Regions from separate parts of the Pseudokineococcus basanitobsidens genome, predicted to be linked through region 1. Evidence: predicted binding sites of a transcription regulator. Region 1 holds the regulator's gene; the other holds the start of a gene.

What was found. Region 1 encodes HrcA, which represses chaperone genes, less so after heat shock. Its sites were predicted from a motif close to GNTNGCACTCGGNNNNNCCGAGTGCNANC; they were not measured.
Region 2: groES (co-chaperone GroES) is a predicted target of HrcA. The motif match lies at 1,987-2,015, and genes of this name have one in related genera.

Annotation. Positions count from the first base shown of each region.
Region 1 covers NZ_JBBIAA010000010.1:91,887-96,296, reverse strand. The annotation lists gene WDZ17_RS10530 (DUF3097 domain-containing protein) at 1-549, opposite strand, end outside; gene WDZ17_RS10525 (TIGR03557 family F420-dependent LLM class oxidoreductase) at 693-1,718, shown strand; gene hrcA (heat-inducible transcriptional repressor HrcA) at 1,860-2,891, shown strand; gene dnaJ (molecular chaperone DnaJ) at 3,070-4,182, shown strand; gene WDZ17_RS10510 (Gmad2 immunoglobulin-like domain-containing protein) at 4,221-4,410, opposite strand, start outside.
Region 2 covers NZ_JBBIAA010000002.1:296,947-301,356, forward strand. The annotation lists gene tsaD (tRNA (adenosine(37)-N6)-threonylcarbamoyltransferase complex transferase subunit TsaD) at 1-682, shown strand, start outside; gene WDZ17_RS03720 (THUMP-like domain-containing protein) at 701-1,930, opposite strand; gene groES (co-chaperone GroES) at 2,143-2,436, shown strand; gene groL (chaperonin GroEL) at 2,628-4,238, shown strand; gene WDZ17_RS03735 (WhiB family transcriptional regulator) at 4,330-4,410, opposite strand, start outside.

The DNA of each region.
Region 1 (4,410 bases):
CACGCCGACCCGCCGCCCCGGCCCGGGGGCGAAGGCCTCGAGCGCACCGCCGAGGTCGTCCACGCCGTCGAGCGGCTCGACGACGACGCCCTCGACGCGCAGGTCGTCGCCCCAGACCTTCTCGACGAGCTCCGCGTCGTGCCGGCCCTCGACCCAGACGTGGCTGCCCCGGGCCACGCGGGCCCGCTGTCCCTCGACGGCGCGGGAGCCGCTCGCCGTCCGGCCCGGGGCGATCCCGGTGGGCCGCGCGGCGGCGTGCGGGGCGGCCTGCCGCGGCGGCGCCAGCCGCACCGGCCGGCCGTCGAGGTGGAAGCCGGGCCCGAGCGGGAAGGCGCGGGTCCGTCCGCGCCGGTCCTCGAGGTGGACGACGTGCGCGCCGCCGGCCTTCTCCACGCGGACGACGGCGCCGACCCAGCCCGTCTCCACCTCCTCGACGACGAGGCCGCGGTCGGCCGCGACCTCGGTCGAGCGGCCGCGCGGCGGGACACGCCAGTCCCCGGCGAGGACGTCGCTGCCGTACCGGTCGCGCGGCGGGGTCGTGCGGCTCATGCGGCGGACGCTAGCCGCGCGGGCCCCCCGGTCCCGGAGGGCGCGCGGGCACGTCCCGGCGAGCGGGTGCGGGTGGGGGGAGCCGCTCCTAGCGTGGACGCGGACCAGCCGGGGCGACGCCGGCGGACACGACGGAGGCACCCATGCAGATCGGCTACAAGCTCGCCACCGAGGCCTTCGCGCCGAAGGAGGTCGTCCGGCAGGCCGTGGAGGCCGAGCGCGCCGGCTTCGACTTCGTCGAGATGAGCGACCACTTCCACCCCTGGCTCGAGACGCAGGGCCACAGCGGCTTCACGTGGGCGCTGCTGGCGAACATCGCGGCGAGGACGCAGACCCTCGGGCTGGCGACCGGCGTCACCTGCCCCAGCGTCCGGTACCACCCGGCCGTCATCGCCCAGGCGGCCGCGACGATGCAGATCATCTCGGACGGCCGCTTCACCCTCGGCGTCGGCGCGGGGGAGCGCCTCAACGAGCACGTCGTCGGCACGCAGCACTTCCCCGGCATCCGCGTGCGGCACGAGCGGTTCCGGGAGGCCCTCGAGATCATCCGGCTGCTCTGGCAGGGCGGCTACCGCACCTACGAGGGGAAGCACCTCCAGCTGGAGGACGCCCGCGTCTTCGACCTGCCCGAGGAGCTGCCCGCCATCGCCGTCGCGGCCAGCGGCCCCGCCTCGGCCCGCATCGCCGCCGAGCTGGGCGACGGGCTCTTCGCCACCGAGCCGAAGGGCGACATGGTGGCGACCTGGAAGCGTCTCGGCGGCAGCGGACCGGCCTTCGCCGAGATCCCCCTCGCGTGGGCGCCGGACGCCGAGAGCGCGGCGCAGGCGGTGTGGGAGAAGACCCGATGGGCGCTGACGGGCTGGAAGGTCATGTCCGAGCTGCCCAACCCGGTGAACTTCGACGCCGCGACGCAGAGCGTGACGACGGAGCAGATCCAGGCGCAGTTCGCCTGCGGCCCGGACGTCGCCCGGCACCTCGAGGTGGCCCAGCCGTTCGTCGACGCGGGCTTCGACCACGTCGTCACCATGAACGCCGGTCCCGACCCCGACGGCTTCTTCGACTTCTTCCGCCGCGAGCTCGCCGAGCCGCTGCGCGCGCTGACGCCCTCCGACGACGCGCAGGGACCGGGGCTCGCCGACCGCGTCCTCGGCGCCGTCCGCGGGGGCTGACCCGCGGGCGACCGGGCCGCGCGACGTCCCCCGGGGGCTCGCGCGGTCCGGGCCGGGCCCCGCACCGGGCGTAGGCTTGGCACTCAGGACGGATGAGTGCCAGGTCGACCGACCCGGCGGCGGGCGAGCGGAGGTGCACGGGTGAGCGACGAGCGGCGGCTGGCGGTCCTGCGGGCCATCGTCGAGGACTACGTCGCCACCCGGGAGCCCGTCGGCTCGAAGGTCCTCGTCGAGCGTCACAGCCTCGGCGTCTCGCCCGCGACCATCCGCAACGACATGGCCGTCCTCGAGGAGGAGGGCTACATCGCGCAGCCGCACACGAGCGCGGGCCGCGTGCCCACCGACAAGGGCTACCGGGCCTTCGTCGACCGCCTGGCCACGGTGAAGCCGCTGTCGCCGGCGGAGCGCCGCGCCATCTCCACGCTGCTCGACGACGCCACCGACCTCGACGACGTCCTCACCCGCACCGTGCGGGCCCTCGCCCAGCTGACGCGGCAGGTGGCCGTCGTCCAGTACCCCTCGCTCAGCCGGGCCACCGTCCGGCACGTCGAGCTCGTGCCGCTGGGCGGGCCCCGCCTGCTGCTCGTCCTCATCACCGACTCCGGCCGGGTCGAGCAGCGCACGGTCGAGGTGGCCGGCGAGGTCCCGGAGGAGCTCGTGGGGCAGATGCGCACCCGTCTCGGCGCCGTCGCGTCCGGCCGTCGGCTCGCGGAGGTCGTCGCCCTCCTGCCGTCGCTGCCGGAGTCCTTCGCCCCGGCCGACCGGGACGTCGTGCGCGCCGTGCTGCGGGCGCTGGAGGACTCGCTGTCCGCCGAGCGGGAGGAGCGCGTGGTCCTCGCGGGCACGGCCAACCTGGCGCGCTCGGGGCTGGACTTCCCGCAGTCGATCTCGCCCGTGCTGGAGGCCATCGAGGAGCAGGTGGTGCTGCTGCGCCTGCTCGGGGAGATGGCGGACGACGCCGGCGCGGCGGCCGGCGGCGTCTCGGTCCGCATCGGTCGCGAGCTGGCGCACGACCGGCTGACCGAGACGTCGGTCGTCACCAGCGGCTACGCCTCCGGCGGCCAGGTGGTCGCGCACCTCGGCGTCCTCGGCCCCACGAGGATGGACTACCCCACGACGATGGCGGCGGTGCGCGCGGTGGCGCGCTACGTCTCCCGCATCATCGGGGGCTGACGAGCACCACCCGCACCGCCGCGTGCCGCCCGCGGGCCCGGGCCGCGAGGCGCCGGCACGAGCACCACGACGAGCACGAGCACCACGACGAGCACGAGCACCACGACGACAGCACCACGACGAGCAGGGGCCGGCGCAGCGCCGCCGGCCGACCCCGACAGGAGCGAGCACACCCACGGTGAGCGACCACTACGCGGCCCTCGGCGTCTCCCGCGACGCCTCGCAGGACGACATCAAGAAGGCCTACCGGCGCCTGGCGCGCAAGCTGCACCCGGACGTCAACCCCGGGGCGGCGGACGAGTTCAAGGACGTGTCCGCCGCCTACGACGTCCTGTCCAGCCCCGAGAAGCGGCGCGCCTACGACCGCGGGGAGAGCCTCGGCGGCTTCGGCGGCGGCGCCGCCGGCGGCTTCGGCTTCAGCGACATCTTCGACACCTTCTTCGGAGGGGCGGCCGGGGGCGGCCGGGGGCCGGCGACCCGGGCGCGCCGCGGCCAGGACGCGCTCATCCGCATCGAGGTCCCGCTGCCGGAGGCCGTGTTCGGCGCCGACCGCACGATCGCCGTCGACACGGCCGTCGTGTGCCCGACGTGCTCGGGCTCGTGCTGCCAGCCGGGGACGTCGCCGCGCACGTGCGAGGTGTGCGGCGGGCGCGGCCAGGTGCAGCGCCAGGTCCGCAGCTTCCTCGGCCAGGTGATGACCACGGCGCCCTGCCCGAACTGCCAGGGGTTCGGGACGACGATCCCGTCGCCCTGCCCGGAGTGCGCCGGCGAGGGCCGGATCCAGGAGCGCCGCGACCTCACGGTCCGCGTGCCGCCCGGCGTCAGCACGGGCACCCGGATCCAGCTCGCCGGTCAGAGCGAGGTCGGCCCGGCCGGCGGTCCTCCCGGCGACCTGTTCGTCGAGGTCGTGGAGGAGCCGCACGAGACGTTCACCCGTCGCGGCGACGACCTGCACTGCACGGTCGTCGTGCCCATGACCGCCGCGGCCCTCGGCACCGAGCTGTCCGTCGACACGCTCGACGGCGGCCAGCAGGTGGACGTGCGCCCCGGCACGCAGTCCGGCGAGGTGCACACGCTGCGCGGGATGGGCGTCGGGCACCTCCGCGGGGGCGGCCGCGGCGACCTCCTCGTCCACGTGGACGTGCAGACGCCGACGCGCCTCGACGACCGCCAGGAGGAGCTGCTGCGCCAGCTCGCCGAGATCCGCGGCGAGGAGGCGCCCGAGGGGCGCCTCACCAGCGCCGGCGGCGGCGTCTTCGGCCGGCTGCGGGACATGTTCTCGGGCCGCTGACGGCGACGGTCGGCCCGAGCTCCTCGGGACCGCTCAGCTCAGGCGACCCGGAACGTGGTCGTCGTCACCGGGGGGACCACCGGCGCCTCGGCGCCCGCGCCCTCGCCGTCGGAGTCGTCCGGCACGCGGACCTCGAGGGTGTAGCTGCCGGCCGGCAGGTCGAGCATGACCTCCCAGGTGCCGGTGGTCCCGATCTCGGCGGCGAGACCGTCGGGGCCCTCCACCGTG
Region 2 (4,410 bases), on a different contig from region 1:
CGACGGGGGGCCGCTGCCGACGCCGTGCGCCGCGCTGCTCGTCTCCGGCGGGCACACCTCGCTGCTGCACGTCGTCGACATCGCCTCCGACGTCCGCCTCCTCGGCGAGACCGTCGACGACGCCGCGGGCGAGGCGTTCGACAAGACGGCGCGGCTGCTCGGCCTGCCGTACCCGGGCGGCCCGGCGATCAGCGCCGCCGCCGAGCACGGCGACCCCCGCGCGATCGCCTTCCCCCGTGGCCTCACCTCGGCCCGGGACCTGGAGCGGCACCGCTTCGACTTCTCCTTCTCCGGCCTCAAGACCGCGGTCGCGCGCTGGGTCCGGGCCTGCGAGGCCGCCGGGCGCACCGTGCCGGTGGAGGACGTCGCGGCCTCCTTCCAGGAGGCCGTGGTCGACGTCCTCACCCGCAAGGCCGTCGACGCGTGCCGGGTGCACGGCCTGGACTCCCTCCTGCTGGGCGGCGGCGTCTCGGCGAACCCGCGGCTGCGCGAGCTCCTCGCGCAGCGCTGCGCCGAGGCCGGGATCGCGCTGCGCGTCCCCCGGCTGGGCCTGTGCACCGACAACGGCGCCATGGTCGCCGCGCTCGGCGCCCAGGTGGTCGCCCGCGGTCTGCCGCCGTCGCCGGCCGACCTCGGCGGCGACTCGTCGCTGCCCGTCGGCACCGTCCTCGTCGGGGGCTGAGGGCGGCGACCGGGCGGGTCAGCCCCCTGCGTCGGGCGTCGCCCGCCCCGGGGTCGGCAGCGCCCGGCACAGCAGCGCGCTCTGGCGGCCGGCGACGCGCGTCAGCACGACGACCGCCTCCTCGGGGCCCGACAGGCGCAGGCGCCGGCGCAGCTCCTCGGGCTCGACGGCCGTCCCCCGCTTCTTGATCGTCAGCCGTCCGACGCCGCGCTCGCGCAGCCGCGCGCGCAGCGGCTTGAGCCCGAAGGGCAGGACCTCGTCGACGACGTAGCCGGTCGCCGACGGGAGCTCGAGGCGGGCGTCCGCGGTGACGTAGGCGATCGAGGGGTCGACGAGGCGGCCGTCGAGGGCGGCGACGACCGCGCCGACGAGACCGGCGCGGACGACGGCGCCGTCGGGCTCGTACAGGTGCCGGCCCACGGGGCCCACCGGTGGCGCGGAGGCGGCGAAGGGGTCGGCCGTGTCGTCGACGACCGCGGCGGTCCCCCCGCGGACGACGACCGCGCTGCGCCGCACGCCGGGCCGGGCCAGGGCGCCGCTCCACAGGGCCGCCTCGACGACGTCGCCGTCGACCGACGTCCACTGGGCCTCCCACCCGGCGGGCACGAGGTCGTGGTCGATGCCGGGGGCCACCTTCACCCCGACGGGCCGCTCGCGCGCGAGCCCCTCGGCGAAGGACAGCGGGGGGCTGGCGCGGCGGGGGTCCAGCACCCGTCGACCCCGCTCGTCCCGCCGCGCGGGGTCGAGCCAGACGCCGTCCACGCCGTCGAGGTCCGTGGCGGTGACGTCCTCGCAGCGCACGCGGGCGTCGGGGAAGCGGCGGAGGTTGGCGGCGGCCACGGCCGCGGTGGGCTCGTCGGAGTCGACCGCGAGCACGCCGAGACCCAGGCCGGCCAGGGCGCTCGCGTCCCCGCCGACGCCGCAGCCCAGGTCGGCGACGCGCGCGAGCCCCGCGGCCACGAAGCGGTGCGCGTGCCGGGCCGCGACGGGCAGCCGGGTCGCCTGCTCGAGACCGGCCGCGGTGAAGAGCATGTCGTCGGCGAAGGAGCCGAACTTCGCGCGTGCCCGGGCGCGCAGCCGGCTCTGCGTGAGGGCGGCCGCGACGAGCACGGGGTCGTGGCCCTGCGCCCGCAGCCGCTCGCCGAGCACGAGCCCGTCCACCTCCCCGTAGGGCGGCAGCGCGTCGAGGAGGGCGAGCCCGGCCGGCGTCAGCACCGCCGCGAGCCCGGCGACGGCGGGATCCTCCACGACGGTGATGCTGCCACGGCGGCCCGGGTGGGCACGGCGTGGCGGAGGCCCTGCGTCCTGGCACTCCGATTGACCGAGTGCTAACCGCCGCTCTAGAGTCGGGACGGCGCACGGCAGGGCCGGCCGACCCCCGCGACGGCGGACGGACCCACCCGCGCCTGCCCACGTCACCGGCTCCCTCGGGGGAGCCCCACGAAGGAGAGGTCCGCACAGTGTCGGTCTCCATCAAGCCGCTCGAGGACCGCATCGTCGTCAAGGCCGTCGAGGCCGAGCAGACGACCGCGTCGGGTCTGGTCATCCCGGACACCGCGAAGGAGAAGCCCCAGGAGGGCGAGGTCCTCGCGGTGGGCCCGGGCCGCGTCGACGACAACGGCCAGCGCGTGCCGGTCGACGTCGAGGTCGGCCAGAAGGTCATCTACAGCAAGTACGGCGGCACCGAGGTCACCTACGGCGGCGAGGACCTGCTGATCCTCTCGTCCCGCGACGTGCTCGCGGTCGTCTCCTGACGACGCAGCACCCGCCGGCGCCCGCCGGGTGAGCGCGTCCCCCCGCTGACGCGCACCGCCCACCGGCGCCACCACGACCGCCCCGGCGGACCGGCCCGCCGGTCCCCGGGGCGCTCGTGCGTCCGCACGCCACCGTGCCGCGAGCGCACGCCCGGCAGCACCCACCAGCACCACCCCCAGGACGGAGCAGCATGGCCAAGACCCTGCAGTTCGACGACGACGCGCGACGCGCGCTGGAGCGCGGCGTCGACGCGCTCGCCGACGCGGTCAAGGTGACGCTCGGCCCCCGCGGCCGCAACGTCGTCATCGACAAGCAGTGGGGCGCACCCACGATCACGAACGACGGCGTGACGATCGCCCGCGAGGTGGAGCTCGAGGACCCGTACGAGGACCTCGGCGCCCAGCTCGCGAAGGAGGTCGCCACCAAGACCAACGACGTCGCCGGCGACGGCACGACGACGGCGACGGTCCTCGCGCAGGCGCTCGTGCACGAGGGCCTGCGCAACGTCGCGGCCGGCGCCTCCCCGGACGCGCTGCGGCGCGGCATGGACGCGGCGGTCACCGCGGTCGGCGAGGCGCTGCGCAGCGCCGCCCGCGACGTGGACGGCAAGGACGAGATCGCCCACGTCGCCGCGATCTCCAGCCAGGACCGCGTCATCGGCGAGCTCATCGCCGAGGCGTTCGACAAGGTCGGCAAGGACGGCGTCATCACGGTCGAGGAGTCCTCGACCACGGCGATGGACCTCGAGTTCACCGAGGGCATGCAGCTCGACAAGGGCTACCTGTCGCCGCACTTCGTCACCGACAACGACCGCATGGAGGCCGTCCTCGAGGACGCCCACGTGCTCATCAGCTCGACCAAGATCAGCGCGGTGGCCGACCTCCTGCCGCTGCTGGAGAAGGTCCTGCAGACCTCGAGGCCGCTGCTCGTGGTGGCCGAGGACGTCGACGGCGAGGCGCTGTCGACGCTGGTCGTCAACAAGATCCGCGGGACCTTCACGGCCGCCGCGATCAAGGCCCCCGGGTTCGGGGACCGCCGCAAGGCGATGCTGGAGGACCTCGCCGTCCTCACCGGTGCCCAGGTCGTCAGCCCCGAGGTCGGGCTCAAGCTCGACCAGGTCGGCCTCGACGTCCTCGGCTCCGCCCGTCGCGTGGTCGTGACGAAGGACGACACGACGCTCGTCGACGGCGGCGGCGGGGCGCAGGACATCGCGGCCCGCGCCGACCAGATCCGGGCCGAGATCGAGCGCACGGACTCCGACTGGGACCGCGAGAAGCTCCAGGAGCGGCTCGCGAAGCTCGGCGGCGGCGTCTGCGTCATCCAGGTCGGCGCGGCCACCGAGGTCGAGCTCAAGGAGAAGAAGCACCGCATCGAGGACGCCGTCTCGGCGACCCGTGCGGCCATCGAGGAGGGGATCGTCGCGGGCGGCGGCTCCGCGCTCGTGCAGGCGGCCTCCGCGCTGGACGGGGACCTCGGGCGGACCGGCGACGAGGCGGTCGGCGTCGGGATCGTGCGCCGGGCCGTCGACCAGCCGCTGCGCTGGATCGCCGAGAACGCGGGTCTGAACGGCTACGTCGTCGTCGACCGCGTCCGGACCCTCGGCGGCGGGCAGGGCCTCAACGCCGCCACCGGGGAGTACGAGGAGCTCGTGCCGGCCGGCGTCATCGACCCGGTCAAGGTGACCCGCTCCGCGCTCGTCAACGCGGCGTCGATCGCCTCGCTGGTGCTGACCACCGAGACGCTCGTCGTCGAGAAGAAGGAGCGCCAGGAGGCGCCGGCGGGGCACGGGCACAGCCACTGACCCCGTACCGAGCCGCACGCACGAGAGCCCCGCACCTGACCAGGTGCGGGGCTCTCGTGCGTGCGGCGCCGGCAGGCGGCCTGCGGCGAGGTCAGCTCGCGAGGGGCAGGGTGCGCGCCCCGCTGCGGCGGCGCGAGTACTCGGCCTCGCGCTCGTCCTCGGTCATGCCGCC